3 regions of the Oceanobacillus kimchii X50 genome follow, and region 2 is predicted to be linked to each of the others. Evidence: riboswitches for the same ligand, from Rfam matches in the RefSeq annotation. Region 2 holds a riboswitch; each other region holds the start of a gene.
The links. Region 2 has a riboswitch for thiamine pyrophosphate ahead of C794_RS06995 (lipoate--protein ligase family protein). Riboswitches for the same ligand answer to the same signal wherever they lie in the genome.

Region 1 (5,356 bases), 890 kb from region 2:
AATAAAAGATACACCATCAGCTCCAGCTTGGATGACTTCTTGTGCATTTGTAGTATTAATTCCTCCAATTGCAACTATTGGTAGAGAAGGATGCTGTTTTTTTAAATTTTGAATCCATTCAAGACCAACCGCTTTTTTAGCATCTTCTTTTGTATTTGTTGCAAATATTGGACCAGCTCCAATGTAATCGACTATTTCTAATGGACTATGATTCAACTCTTTATTCGTTGATATGGACAATCCAATTATCTTATTTGGGAATTGTTTCCGCACAACTTCTACAGGTTGATCATCCTGACCGACATGAATACCATCTGCATCCAATTGTTTTGCTAAATCAACATCGTCATTAATAATGAAAGGGATCTGAAAATCATGGCAAATAGCTTTTAAATCTTTTGCAAGTTCAACTTTTGCAGCGCCTTTTAAAGAATGCTTACCTTTCTCACGGAATTGAAAAGCAGTAATTCCCGCAGCTGCTGCCTCTTGTAAAATCTCTCGTGGGTCTCTATGGCAATTTTGACTTCCCATAATAAAATACTTCCGAAGCATATTTTTTTGGAATTTCATAAGCATTTATTCTCCTTTCGTAAGGTCTTGTGGCATTTTTGAAAGAGAATCAATGAATACAGGTAAGAAACTGCCTGGACCACGAACACTTTCTTGATTAGCTGCATACGAAGCTGAAAGTCCATAGAACGAAACCGCTGTAATTAATTGGTCTTTCAATGGTGCTTTTGTGGTTAAACATGCTGCAATAATCGAACCTAATAAACAACCAGAACCGGTTATGGTTGATAGGTAATGATGTCCTGTACCATTATGAATCAAATGATTATCCACATAAATAACATCTGTTTCTCCGGTAACAATAACGGCAGTGTTATATTTTCGACTTACTTTTTGCGCGATTTCATCTAAATTACCGTCACCAACGGAGTCAACTCCCTTTGCTTCGAGTGTGATATCAACTAGACTTGCTAGTTCACCACCATTTCCTTTTATCACAGTGGGACGAACTTCCTCTAAAATTTTATCAATAGCTTTTCGTCTAAAAGAAGTGGCAGCAACTCCGACAGGGTCTAATAATACAGGAATATTATGTTCATTTGCTGTTTTTCCAGCAGCTATCATAGATTCCAATTCAATGGAAGTTAACGTACCGATGTTAATTAAAACGGCATTTGAAATTGCGGCAATTTGTTCTGCTTCTTCTATCGCTTTTGCCATTATTGGCGAACCGCCGAATGAAAGTAACCCATTAGCTGAGAAGTTCATTACTACTTGATTGGTTAGGTGATGCACAAGTGGTTTAGTATCACGAACTTGTTTAATAATATCGACTTGCATATATATCTCCCTCTCCTTAGTTTCTCCTTTATCTTTCCCGAATTGCCCAGTGATTTGTCGGCCCATTCCCATAACCGAGCTCAAACGATTGGGATATTGCAGCAGTAACAAAGTCTTTTGATTTCTGAACTGCCTCTACCATGGAGTACCCCTTAGCGAGATAACTAGTTATAGCAGCAGAATAAGTGCAACCCGTACCGTGAGTGTTTTTTGTATTAATTCGTTTAGCTGAAAATGTATGCATCGCAGATCCATCATATAGAAAGTCTACTGCATCTGCTTTCATATGGCCCCCTTTTATTAATGCGGCATCCGCATTGAAATGATCAACGATATGTTTTGCCGCATCTTTCATGTCTTCTAATGTTTCAATAGAATGACCAGTAATAAATTCTGCTTCTGGAATATTAGGAGTCACTAGTGCGGTTTGGGGGAGCAAATATTCTCTTAAAAATGATCGGGCCTCTGTATCTATTAGCGAGTCACCGCTTGTTGCAACCATAACTGGGTCCATAACATAAGGTGCATCCATTTTCTCAATTTTTTTGGAGATTATTTCCATCATTTGTTTATTGGCAATCATTCCCGTTTTAAGGGCATGAATAGGCATATCCTTTATTATAACTTCAAGTTGATCTTCAATCATATTGATTGGCATATGATGGACGGAAGTTACACCAGTAGTATTTTGAGCTACTACGGAAGTAATGACAGACATGCCGTATGTTTGAAGTTCTTGAAATGTTTTTAAATCTGCTTGTATTCCAGCTCCACCACTAGGGTCTGTGCCGGCAATCGTTAATGCACATGATACATTATTCATTATTTATATCCTCCTTCAATGACGGCCACTCCTCAGTAGACATAGCCATTTCCCAAAATAAGTATTCTAATTGACAACTCTTTCGGAAAGCAATTTTCATACTTGCTTTTTCTTTTTCTGAAGCATGACTCGCATGTTCATCAAGTCGTTCACACATTTCCTCAACATCTTGTTTGGTATTTGCATAACATTGAATCCATATTTGAAATGGGTGATTATCCGATACTTGCCACGTTTCATTTAGATATTTTCCGATCTCATAATACGTCCAAGGGCATGGCAAAAGCGCACTAATTGCTTCACCTGTAGTTCCTGTTTGGGCATGATACATCATATGTTTAACATAATGATCTCCTGTTGGAGGTAATGGCTGTCCTTGTAAGTCTTCGTAGTTTACATTAATATACTCACAGAAACACAGATGGGCTTGGATTTCGTCATGTAATGAAAACAGCATTAGAGCACTAAAGTAAGCGATGTCGTTACGATGATTTGCATTACCAATAGCTGAGCCAATAGTTTTCATAAATCCATTTAAATAAGCATAATCCGCTTGAACATAGTGACGAACTGCATCTACGGATAGTATTCCCTTTCCTATCCCTTCTACAAACGGGTGATTTTTTATAAGTGTAAAAATATCTTTGTTTTCTAATCTTAGTTCTTCTGAGAATTTCATGAGTAATCTCTCCTCTGAGTGTGTGAGAGTTCTGGTTTCACTTTATGAACTCGAGATAAAATAAACCAACCTATGGACGCTCCTGAAACACTACTAATGATGAATGCTGGTAGAAATGCAAGCGCACCAACACTCGATCCCATTAAAAAGTTAGCAAAAGGAACAGCAAGAAAAGAACCAATAATCCCGGTTCCAAGTATTTCTCCTGTTACTGCTAAACGATGACGCCGCCATTTTCGATAAAGTATCCCTGCAAAAAAAGCGCCAATCATTCCTCCGGGAAAAGCTAGTAATGTTCCTATCCCTAAGAGATTTCGAAGTAAACCAATCATTAAAGCAACACCAACAGCAGGTCCTGGACCAAGTAACACTGCTGCCATAACATTTACTGCATGTTGAACAGGATACGCTCGTGCGACACCAGCAGGGAACCATAATAACTGTGAACCAATCGTTCCAATGGCAACAAGGACAGCCATCAATGTTAAGACGCGGGTGTTTTTCACTTTATCTCTCCTTTCTAAAACAAACAAAAAACCAGGTCCAATTAAAGGACCTGGTTTTGGTATACTGAGAATGTAATCATCAAAATTATTGACTACTTCCCTACGCTGGTATTAACCAGATCAGGTCCATAAGAGTCGGAAAGTAGGTGCTTTCCTCTCAGCCCACACATAGTACTGGGCACCCCTAGTAGTTGCTTTTCGTATTTATTTACTTCATATTAACTGTAACAAAATAAATAAATTCTGTCATCTGAATACATAAAATTGGGATTCAAAGGGGACTGAGATAGATGCTTCAATTAAGAGAACTAGAATATCGACAAGGTGACCACATCTTGTTTTCGACGTTTCATTTAACGATTCAAGAAGGGGAAGTTGCAGCGATTCATTCCTCCTTAAATGTTAGGCAGATGTTAATAAAAATGATTGTTGGAGATAAAAAAATTAATAACGGTAGCATCGAATTAAATGGAATTACATTAGAAGATAAAGTGAAGTATTTTCAAGCGTTAGGACTACAACTATTGAGTAACGGTCTTTACGAACGAATGAATACAAAAGAGTATTTTCGATTTATTGAACAACTATATCAAACAAAGGTCAACCATCAAGAATTGATTGAAAAACTACAATTACATGAAGTGAAGGATAAGCCAATTAGTAAATTAACAGAGTCTGAACAAAAGCGGGTTCATTATGGGAAAACAATTATTCAGGATGCATGTATTTATCTTTTTGAAGAGCCGGATTTGAATGTTGACTTAGAAACGAAACGAGTATTGGTTCATGTTTTAAACCATCTTAAGCAGAATAAAAAAGGTGTATTAATACTGACATCTAATATGGAAAGTGCAATTACATTAGCAGAAAGAGTTTACCGACTTAACGAGGAAGGGTTACAAACAGTTGAAATTAAAACAGAAGAAAATGAAGAGAAGCAAGAGATAGACGAAGTTTCAGAAGAAGAGTTAGGAAAGCAAGATTTTTCTTTTCAGCTAAATAAAATACCTTCGAAAGTAAATGACAAGATAGTACTACTTGATCCTCCAGAGATTGACTACATTGAAAGTGATGAAGGTCAAGCTGTAGTACATATGAAAGGGTCATCGTTTCGAACAGCATTTACGCTTCGTCAATTAGAAGAAAAATTAGAACATCAAGGATTTTTCCGATGTCATCGATCTTATATCGTAAATTTACAAAAAGTACGAGAAGTAATTACCTGGACGAGAAATAGTTACAGTCTTGTTTTGCAAGATAAAGAAAAAACTCAAGTACCGTTATCGAAAGCAAAGTTGGTTGAATTAAAGCAAATTTTAGGAGTCGATTAAGCTCCATTTAACCTATTAGGTACTCCATTCATCGGAAATTTAGTGCGAATACCTTGATATAACAGTATTCTGAAGATGCAAATGAAAATTGGATTTTCAGGAGGGAATTACATGACTTCAGTCATTGAGGTAAGTCATTTAGAAAAAGTTTATCAAAATAAGCAAGCACTTAACGATGTAACTTTTCAAGTCGAGAAAGGAGAGACATTCGGTTTTTTAGGACCAAGTGGCTCAGGAAAAACAACCACAATAAAAATATTAACTGGACAATTAACACACACTTCTGGAATAGCAAAAGTATTTGGTGTACCAGTTCAACAATTAAAATCGCCAGCTCAACGAAAACGATTTGGAGTGGTTACAGATAATAGTGGTTTGTATAACCGTCTCACTATCTACGATAATTTAAAAACGTATGCGCAATTATATGATGTGCAAGAGAACCGCATTAATGAAGTGTTAGAGATGGTTCGTTTACAAAATGAAGCAAAGCAACAAGTTGCCAAGTTATCAAAAGGTATGACACAGCGCGTGCTCTTGGCAAGAGCATTACTTCATAACCCTGAAATATTATTCTTGGATGAGCCAACTTCAGCATTAGATCCCGTGAACTCGAAGCACATTCATGAAGGATTAAAAGAATTGAATAAACAAGGAACAACGGTAT
Region 2 (5,356 bases):
CTCTTTTGTAAAACCTATTTATCAGTAGCAATAGAGAATAATGATTTATCTTCTATCTTATGCGTTATTATCATCAATAGCATACCGAATAATATCATTCCAGCTGCAACAAATGTGATTTGTGAAAAAGAAAAACCAGAATTTAATAGTAAACTTCCTAATGTTGCACCAATAGAATTTGCCAGATTAAAAACGGAAGCGGCAATGGTACCAGATAGAGCTGGTGCTTCTGTAGCAGCTAGAATAATTTTTGAGTTTAGAATTGGAGTGGTTCCGAATGTTCCTGCTCCAAATAGAAAACATGCAACATAAGCAAGAAATGGTACAGATAATAAAAATGTAAATAAAAATAGCACTGCACCAAGTATTGCTAAGGTAACGATTAAACGTTCGGTTAACTTTGAAGGATGAATTCTTCCCGAGACAAAATTGCCAATAACGGCTCCTAGCCCAAATAAAAACAGCCCGATTGTGACACCTGTCACGCCAAAACCAGCAATTTCTCTTAACATAGGTTCTTTAAACGTATATGCAGTGAAAACACCAGAAAAACCAAAGACAATAACCGCAATGATCATTAGTATATTTTTATTTTTTAATACGGTTAATTCTTTTCTAAGTTTCGGTTGTTCTGCTGGCCTAATGTTCGGAGTAACTAAAAGTAAACCAATTAAAGTAATCGCACCTAATAAGGCTATAATCCAAAAAACAAGTCTCCAATCAAAAAAACCACCAACAAACGATCCGAATGGAACACCAAGCATAACAGCAATAGTTAACCCACCTTGAACAGCAGCTATGGCACTAGTTCTTTTTTCTGGTTTAGAAATTTCAACAGCAAGACTCATGGTTAAACCAAAGAAAGGTGCATGCATCGTTGCTGACAGCAATCTTGATAATAGAAGCACTTCAAAATTTGGAGCTAGTGCTGCAACGATATTACTTATAATAAATATAGATATTAATCCAATTAATAAGGGTTTAGGTGAGTACTTTACTGTAACCATCCGTAAGATAGGTCCGAATACAGCAACGCTAATAGCATAAACACTTAATAAAAGTCCTGTAGTAGATACTGGTACATCCAGGTCTGTAGCGAATTGTGTTAGTAATCCAGTAACAACATATTCTGTCATTCCTATCGCGAATGTACCAATCATAAAGATAGCTAGAATAGTATTTCGAGAAAATTTCATTGGCATATCATCTCACCTCTTTGTTAAAAAAATACATAGTGAATATGATATGACAGAAGCTACCTGATGTCTAGAGTAAAAATAATTATAGAAAAAATTACTTCATTTGCCTCTTTGACTTCAATAAAAAAAGGAGTAGAATATACTAAGTTAATGAAATGAAATTACATAATGAAGGTGAGATACATGAAAGAAAAATTAAAAGCATATCGATTTCCTATTATTTTACTGGCATCAATCATTATTGGGAGTATTATAGGGATTTTATTTGGTGAAGAAGCTACTATTATTAAACCACTTGGGGATTTATTTATTAATTTGTTATTTATGATTGTTATACCTTTAGTTTTCTTTACCATATCATCAGCGATTGCTGGTATGGATAGTATGAAACGTCTTGGGAAGATTTTGGGCTCTATGATTACGGTTTTTGTTGTTACAGGAATAATTGCATCTGTATTTATGTTAGTTGCTACTGTTATTTTTGAACCGGGTTCTGGTGTAAATATTCCCTTGGATACACCAGAAAATGTGGAAGAACAAAGCTTATCGGAACAATTGGTTAATACGTTTACAGTACCAGATTTTGTTGATTTATTTTCCCGAGACAATATGTTAGCACTAATTGTTTTTTCTGTATTGATTGGTGTAGCGACTGGTTTAACTGGGGAGAAGGGTAGACCATTCGCTACATTTCTAACTAGTGCTTCTGAAGTGTTTATGAAAATCATAAAACTCGTGATGTACTATGCCCCAATTGGTCTTGGAGCGTACTTTGCAGCACTTGTTGGAGAATTTGGAGCGGAATTAATTGGGGATTATGCGAAAGCAATTATCATTTATTACCCAGTTTCCGTATTATATTTTGCAATTGGCTTTACCTTATATGCATTTCTTGCTGGTGGTAAGAAGGGAGTTACTCGTTTTTGGAAAAATATCTTAGCTCCGGCAGCAACTTCACTTGGTACTGGAAGTAGTATCGCTGCTTTACCTGTAAACTTACAAGCGGCTAAACGTATTGGTGTTCCAAAGGATGTTCGTGAAACGGTACTTCCTTTAGGGGCAACGATTCATATGGATGGATCGTGTTTATCTGCAATGCTTAAAATTGCATTTGTCTTTGGCGTATTCAATATGGATTTCTCGGGATTTGATACTTTCCTAACTGCTATTGGAATATGCTTGTTGTCTGGAATTGTGATGAGTGGAATTCCAGGTGGCGGATTTATGGGAGAAATGATGATAATCACACTGTATGGTTTACCAATGGAAGCATTACCAATCATAACTGCCATTGGAGTAGTGGTTGATCCGCCTGCAACGATGGTTAATGTTACTGGTGATACCGTATCAAGTATGTTAGTAACCAGACAAATTGAAGGAAAAGATTGGATGGAGAAGAGTGAAAATTTGACCTAGACTTTTAAGGGTCCTTGCTAAATAAACGGAGTAAAAAAGTATCTTTACATTATATTCCATTATTGGTAAGCTTGGGTTGTTAGTAAATGACATTTAAATAGAATTTTTTTCACACTAGGGGAGCTATGGTAAATAGCTGAGATGAACATTGGATTGTTTAGACCCTTTATACTCGAACAGGATAATGCCTGCGTGAGGAAGTGTGGTCAATAGGCATAAGTATATTGACTACATTCTCTCATGATGAATGTGGTCTTTTTGTTTGTTTCAAAGAGGTTGTTCAAAGAGTCTGGTGAAAATAACACAGATCAGGGGGGAACTTCTGCTAAGATCGCCCACGTCCTGTGGACAACGCAGAAATCACCACATCCTGTGGAAGCTCGTTGGCTTGCTTTAGTTCCTCACGTATTAACTGCATACGTTCCGGTACTCAAAGCTAAGCCGCCTCGATCTTCTCGGTCCTTTTCATCCACCCTTTTAAACCCACACTTAAAGTGAAAAAGTTCGCTAAGGAGGAAAAATCTTTGCGAGAAAAATGGGCGTTCGTAGAAAACACTCCACAAGATGCAGCGATTAATATGGCACTAGACGAAGCTTTGTTGCATTGGCATCAAAAAGGTGAAATTCCACCAACTTTGCGATTTTATCGATGGAATGAACCGACACTCTCTATAGGATATTTTCAGAAAGTAGATGGTAAAATTGATCTTGAAGGTATTAAAAAGCATCAATGTCAATTGGTAAGAAGAATGACCGGTGGAAGTGCTGTCCTGCATGATGATGAATTGACATACAGTATTGTCATTTCAGAAAGGCATGAGAGAGTTGCATCATCTATTCGTCAAGCATATTACGATTTATCAAAAGGTATATTAAGAGCCTATCAATTGCTGGGGATTGAAGTAGATTATGCACATGAGCCAATCTCTAAAAATCGAAGCACGATTTGTTTTGAGCAACCCGCATTTTATGAATTGCTTGCAAATGGAAAGAAAATTTCAGGGAACGCACAAATAAGGAAAAAAGGAATACTACTTCAACATGGATCAATCCCTATATCTATGAATGTGGAGATGCTATTTGATTTATTACAATTTCCAACAGATCAAATAAAAAAAAGAAAGAGACAAGGATTTTATGAAAGAGCGACTACTATTAATAAGGAGTTAGGAGAAAAGCAATCCTATAAAGTGGTAAGAGATGCTTTTCAACAAGGTTTTTCAGAAATTTTAAATATCGAATTAGAGCCAATAACGTTGACAGAAGAACAGTGGAAAGAAGTGTATCAGATTGCCGAAGCTAAATATTCGAAGAGTAATATAAAAGGAGCTGTTTCACATGTCTAATCAACAAACTCATGTACGAAAGCCAGATTGGTTAAAAACAAGAATTAATACAAACAAATCTTATCGAAACTTAAAAAAGCTGATGCGTGATAATCGGTTAAATACAGTTTGTGAAGAGGCACGCTGTCCAAACTTACATGAATGCTGGAGCGAAAGAAAAACAGCTACATTTATGATTTTAGGAGATACGTGTACAAGGGGATGCCGATTCTGTGCAGTAAAAACAGGGCTGCCGAATGAGCTGGATTGGGGAGAACCAGAACGTGTGGCTGATTCTGTCACCGTAATGGGTTTAAAACATGTGGTAGTAACAGCAGTCGCTCGAGATGATTTGAATGATGGCGGTGCAGCAGTATTTGCAGAAACTGTCCGAGCTATTCGTAGAAAAAATCCAGGTTGTACTATTGAAATTTTGCCTTCTGATATGAAAGGAGATTATGAAAGTCTCCATACATTAATGGATAGTGGACCAGATATTTTTAATCATAATATTGAGACCGTTCGAAGACTTACCAAGAGGGTGCGAGCTAGGGCTACGTATGACCGTTCATTAGAGTTACTCCGACGTGTAAAAGAAATAGCTCCAAAAACACCAACAAAATCTAGTATAATGGTTGGTCTAGGAGAAGAAAAAGAAGAGATTATTCAAGCAATGGATGATTTATTAAATCATAATGTGGATATTGTTACACTTGGCCAATATTTACAGCCAACGAAAAAACATCTAGAGGTAGTGCGTTACTATCACCCAGATGAATTTGAAGAACTGAAAAATATTGCCTTAGAAAAAGGCTTTTCCCATTGTGAAGCTGGTCCACTAGTTCGTTCCTCATACCATGCGGATGAACAAGTATCTAACGCAGCAGCTCAACGAAGAATTAAATATATGAAAGGTGTAGAGAAGCAAGAAAACACTCAACTGGATTTTAATTTCTGAGTACCATAAGTAGGGCATAGACAAAGTAAAACGGGTTGCTCAAAAGAAGAATGATAATAAGATTTAGCGGTAGAAATATACTTTATGTGGGGTGAAAGTCTACCAGGTGTTATGAGCAATCAGAATCTCACCAGTCACTAGTTAGATAAGCGGAGTATATCTCTGGTTTAAACTAATCATTCGAATTTATCTTTTGAGTAAACCCTTTTGTCTTAACCTATTATTAAATAGACTATTTATTACGAAGCCGATATAGTTTGGAAACGCTATTCATTATCCATTTTGGAATTTTAGTAGGAAAATAAGTTCGATGATAGTATTTTTCATATCCATTTTTTAAATCTTGCCATTGAGTGCATTGTTTTTCCTGAGAAAAACGAGCAACATCAATAATTTTAATCGTACCTTCTTTTGTGACAATCAAATTGTGTAAATGAATATCGGATGGATTTAAACCA
Region 3 (5,356 bases), 680 kb from region 2:
ATTCCTTTCGTAAACGTTGTTTTACCAGCACCTAGCTGACCTTCTAACGTAATAACATCACCAGGATGCAACAACTTTGCTATTCTCTGGCCGAGAGTTTTAGTCTCTTCGGGAGAACGAAGCTGTATTTTCATTTAATTCACCTACTTCAAATGCGTATATCCGCTTTTTTTAAGCACTTTACGCACATCATTATCTTCTATATAAACAGGATGCTTGTTTTCTTCTATAACATTACCAATTATCGTTAATTGGGTGTTTGTCTGCTCAGCAGCTTTTTTTACTACATCCCAATCGTACTTAGCGACTGTGCCGAGAAGTTCAAAATCTTCGCCACCAGATAATTTCCACTGATACTGTTGCTCATACGTAAATTGATTAAAAGAACGTGAAACTGGTATGTCATTTTCACTTAGAACTATAGACACATTAGAGGCTTCTGCAATTTCACTTGCCTCATTAGCAATCCCATCACTAACATCATTTAAAGATACTCTTTCCAGACTTTCTAGAGCTTGCGCAAAAGCCACTCTCGGTTCTGGTTTTCGATGTCGACCTATATAAAAATCTTGATCAATATATCTGTTGTTTTCATTGGTCAGGATATGAAACCCTGCCTGAGAGTCCCCTAACGTGCCCGTAACAAAAACAATGTCTCCTTCTTTAGCATGCTGACGACATCGAGCTTTATTTGTGTTGGTATATCCAATTACTGTAATAGAGATTGTTAATTGTTTACCTGAAACGGTGTCTCCACCAATAATATCCATATGATATTTCGACGCTAAATCATCCATACCTAAATATATCTGGGACAGTTCCTCTTGAATCCAATTCTTTGGTATAACGATAGAAACTAAATAGAAACTAGGTGAAGCTCCCATTGCTGCTAAGTCACTTATATTGGCTCCTAATGCACGATAACCTATATGATATGGTTCCATTGTAGAACGAGAAAAATGTACATCCTCTACAAAGGTATCTACTGCAGTAACAATATCCATCGAACTTCGAAAAACCGCGGCGTCATCTCCAATTCCTTTTAACAGAGAAGACTGTTGATAAAACTTCGGCTTAATCGAATTTATAAAAGAAAACTCATCCATTTAAAATCACCATTCTTTGTATTCACTACCAACTATCATAGCAAAAACAAAAGAAAAAAGAAAAAAATTGGACGACTAAATTATGTCTACAAACTAAAAAAACACAGGTTTCAATTAAAACCATGTGTTCTACAACTTCTAATATAATTTTCATGGCGGTCCGGACGGGACTCGAACCCGCGACCTCCTGCGTGACAGGCAGGCATTCTAACCAACTGAACTACCGGACCAACTTTTTACTTATGTATGGCATCCAGTATTTCAGTGAATCTGGATCTTACTATAGTAATATTAAATAATTTGGTTGCGGGGGCAGGATTTGAACCTGCGACCTTTGGGTTATGAGCCCAACGAGCTACCAGACTGCTCCACCCCGCGATATGACTTATGATATGGAAAATATGGTCATACACTTCTATGTGTTATACTCACATATTATATCCAATCTAAGGATAAATTATCCTTGCCTGGCGGCGTCCTACTCTTGCAGGGGTAAAACCCCAACTACCATTGGCGCTGAAAAGCTTAACTTCTGTGTTCGGCATGGGAACAGGTGTGACCTTCTCGCTATCGCTACCAGACAATCCTTAAAAACAAGGACAAGTAATATTATATCCATATAACTATAAAAAAGCAATACCTTTTTATAATTTTTTTATATTTTTTTATTTCATCGTTTGTTTTTATGAAAAAACAGCTTGTAAACGTTGAAGTGAAGCTCTAGTATCGCAAAACAAATTACTTCTTCTAGATTACTTTTAATTATAATAGTCGACTACTTCCAAAGCCAAGTCATTGCTATAAAACTGTCACTAAAATATTCGTTGTATTAAACTTAGTAATTACGGAAATTGACTCATATGAATAATTTTACTTTTAAGAAAAAATGAAATAAGATATAGGTAGAATAAATAAAAATCCACTAGGGGTGCCATTTGGCTGAGATAAGATTCATTTCTTAATCCCTTTGAACCTGAACTGGTTAATACCAGCGTAGGAAAGTGGAGTTGGCAAGTTATACCTATTCTTTAGCTGTATACACAACCACTCCATTTTCGGGGTGGTTTTTTTGTTCTTCATTCTAATTTTTAGAGAGGAGATTTTTTGATGGATACTATTACAAAAATTAAAGAAGATAAGCCGTTTATTTTTAATATTACCAATGAAGTTGCGATTAATTTTGCTGCTAATGGTTTAATCGCAATCGGAGCGTCACCTGCGATGTCCCATACTCCAAGAGAGGCAAAAAACTATGGAGAAATTGCCGACGCAGTAGTGCTGAATCTTGGGACATTAACGGAAGAACGTGGAGAAGCAATGTTAAAGGCTGGAATAGCAGCAAACGAAAATGGGGTTCCAGTTATTCTTGATCCCATTGCAGTTGGAGGCACAGATTTTCGGACGGAAATCATTGATGACATACTTACAACGGTAAAGCTAGCCGTAATACGTGCTAATGCAGGGGAAATAGCTGTGTTGGCTAGTAAGCTAGAAAAAGCAAAAGGGCCAGATTCCATTATTCAAGAAAACGATCCAGAAATAGCAAAAACAGTCGCTAAAAAATATGATACGGTTGTCATTTCAACTGGAAAAGTTGACGTTGTGACCGATGGTGAGCGAACTGCGTTATGTAAAAACGGGCATGCAATGCTACAAAACATTACGGCTAGTGGATGTTTACTTTCATCTTTTGTTGGACCTTTTGTGAGCGTAGTTGATGATTTTTATAAAGCAGGTATATATGCTGTAACAAGTTATGGCATTGCAGCTGAATTAGCAATGGCAAAAGCAGCGGGGCCTGGAACATTTATTCCAGCCTTACTCGACGAGTTGTATTTTCTATCGGATGAAAAAGTAGAAAAATACAAACAAGTTCAAGAACTATAAGGATATATTTCATTATGGAAAGAGGGAAAGCAAATGGAAAATCTTCTATTTATCGAGACAGGGACAGGAGTAGATGTACATGGACAAGATGTGAATATTGCATCAGAACGAGCAGTAATGCATGCAATCCATACCAATTCTATGCCAGGAATGAAGAAAATTCTACCAGATGGTGATTTAGATAAGATGAAGGTACATGTAAAACTGGGCATCCCATTGGATCAGGAAAAATTGGATCACTACAGAATAAAACAATTAATTCCTTATGGCACAGTCACTGTTGAGGTCTTGCCTGGAGGCATGGCAACAACTAGTGGGATTTTTCTGGAAGATCAGCAGGATAAAAACGATTTAATGTATATTGTTAATGCTGTTGTAGAAGTAGGCTATTAAACAAAAATTAAGGAGGATTCTCTATGCGTTTTTCAGAGTCATTGCGAGAGGCAACGAAAGAGAGTTGGGAGTTAAGTTTAAATCATCCATTTGTACAGGGTATTGTAAGTGGTGATTTGCCACTAGAAACATTCAAAAATTATATTCTGCAGGATATCTATTATTTGAAGCATTACGGCAAGGTGCATGCTTTTGCGGCTGCCCATTCAGATGACTTTCATGTTGCTGCTAAACTGGCTGAAAAAGCAAAGAAGACAGCTGAAGCAGAGTTAACGGTGCATAAGGAGCATGCAGAAATTTTACAGATTACAGATGCGGAAATCGAGAATTTTAAACCAGCACCAACTGCCTACGCGTATACATCACATTTGTACCGTGCGTCGTTGTCCGGAAGTTTAGCTCAAATTGTAGCCGCAATGCTGCCATGCTACTGGTTATATGCGGATATTGGTTTGACCTACAGGGATGCGAAACCAAAAGAGAAAATTTATCAAAACTGGTTGAACACCTATGGGAGTGATTGGTTCCAGGAATCCACACAGGAAATGATTGACCTGCTCGATACATTAGCTGAACAAGCAGGAGAAACAGAGAAGGAAAAAATCAAAACACAATTTATTATCGCGAAAGAATATGAGCTTGCATTCTGGGAAATGTCCTATACGTTTGAAACATGGCTTTCGAAAAAAGCAACAAATCTAGCATCCTTTTAAATAGAGGATTTTTAATAATAAGTGAACTACTTATAACTTGTGGTTAATATAATCAACCCATAACAGCTTCGTGTAAAATGTAAGTTACCAGACAAACAATTCATTGGAAGGCTGGTATCTTACGTTTATGATCTAAATGCATCCTCTTATTGCTTTATTTAGTGATGTAAATAAAGCAATAAGGAGGTAGCTTGTTTTTTATTGATTACATTTTCCCCTTACCCCAACAATTATTTTAGAGCCAGTTTAGTTGACTAACAAAGAGCCCATGCCGTATGCTTCATAAAGCACGTTTTTCAGACCGAAAAAAATAGGTGAAGAAACTTGTAGAGCGGATGATAAAGAGAAGGCTGTGGAAGCGAGAAAGATATATAAAATAACCAGGATCTTTTTTTACATGTTCTGTCACTACCTTTCTTTTTTGCCAGTCACAGCTTATTATAAGGCACTCTTCCAAACCATTTATAACGGCGAGTTGAAATAAAACGGTATGCAGGATCACCAATTTTTTGTGCGAACGGTAAATAAAGCAATAAAGCTAAAGGGATAGTGGCTGGTAGTAAAGAAAGAATCTTGCGGACGGTATTAAATCCTGTCAGAATTCGTTTATCTTTGGTATACATATAGATTTCGTCATACATATTTTTATAGTTATTGGCTCTCTCTTTTATTGAATCACTTAATTCCTGAACAGGGTACCAGAAAATGGTGTTATTCCAGTCCAGACTTTTCAGTACTGCCTTCACTGTCCTACATAAAGGGCATTCAGCATCGAAAAATACAATATGTTTATTCAAACGATTTTTCTCCCTTCTGTTTCAGATGTCTTTTCTAGTTTAAATTGTTTTCCATCATTTGTTGATTTGTATATATTCCCTTAATAACTTCAATATAAATACATTTCCTTTTACTTCTTCTGAGTAAACCATGTACTGTTTTATAAATCAGATCATCTTACTGAGTAAATAATGGAAGTCAATGTTGGTTCTATTGATTCTATTTTAGATGTAGTGGGCGATGTATTGTTCTTCACTTCCCTTTAAGTATTGAAAAAAGGCGGGAAGTTTTGTACATCTGATTTTGCTGGTGGTCAAAAGACAGAACTCGACTTTAGAACCATGTACATAAAACATATTATCCTGTATGGCTCTGTTTTAGGTACAAGACCAAATTTCAACGAATGCTAGAAGAAATTTCAAAGGGTTTTGGTTTGTTTAGTGGCTTAAACAATGATAACAAAAATAGGAGATTGCGTGT

Region 1: linked by a shared signal. The riboswitch ahead of thiW (energy coupling factor transporter S component ThiW) and the one ahead of C794_RS06995 (lipoate--protein ligase family protein) in region 2 are both predicted to bind thiamine pyrophosphate.
Region 3: linked by a shared signal. The riboswitch ahead of thiM (hydroxyethylthiazole kinase) and the one ahead of C794_RS06995 (lipoate--protein ligase family protein) in region 2 are both predicted to bind thiamine pyrophosphate.

The regions. Positions count from the first base shown of each region.
Region 1 is NZ_CM001792.1:422,296-427,651, forward strand. Features, by position in the region: gene thiE (thiamine phosphate synthase) at 1-570, opposite strand, end outside; gene thiM (hydroxyethylthiazole kinase) at 577-1,350, opposite strand; gene thiD (bifunctional hydroxymethylpyrimidine kinase/phosphomethylpyrimidine kinase) at 1,379-2,173, opposite strand; gene tenA (thiaminase II) at 2,166-2,852, opposite strand; gene thiW (energy coupling factor transporter S component ThiW) at 2,849-3,358, opposite strand; TPP riboswitch at 3,439-3,554, opposite strand; gene C794_RS02420 (LytTR family transcriptional regulator DNA-binding domain-containing protein) at 3,649-4,689, shown strand; gene C794_RS02425 (ABC transporter ATP-binding protein) at 4,801-5,356, shown strand, end outside.
Region 2 is NZ_CM001792.1:1,310,660-1,316,015, forward strand. Features, by position in the region: gene C794_RS06985 (MFS transporter) at 15-1,202, opposite strand; gene C794_RS06990 (dicarboxylate/amino acid:cation symporter) at 1,383-2,615, shown strand; TPP riboswitch at 2,722-2,831, shown strand; gene C794_RS06995 (lipoate--protein ligase family protein) at 3,140-3,961, shown strand; gene lipA (lipoyl synthase) at 3,954-4,898, shown strand; gene C794_RS07005 (protein kinase family protein) at 5,131-5,356, opposite strand, start outside.
Region 3 is NZ_CM001792.1:632,063-637,418, reverse strand. Features, by position in the region: gene tsaE (tRNA (adenosine(37)-N6)-threonylcarbamoyltransferase complex ATPase subunit type 1 TsaE) at 1-134, opposite strand, end outside; gene thiL (thiamine-phosphate kinase) at 144-1,106, opposite strand; tRNA gene C794_RS03575 (tRNA-Asp) at 1,260-1,336, opposite strand; tRNA gene C794_RS03570 (tRNA-Met) at 1,408-1,484, opposite strand; rRNA gene rrf (5S ribosomal RNA) at 1,572-1,687, opposite strand; TPP riboswitch at 2,021-2,123, shown strand; gene thiM (hydroxyethylthiazole kinase) at 2,214-2,993, shown strand; gene C794_RS03555 (Lin0512 family protein) at 3,027-3,386, shown strand; gene tenA (thiaminase II) at 3,410-4,099, shown strand; gene C794_RS03545 (thiol-disulfide oxidoreductase DCC family protein) at 4,528-4,896, opposite strand.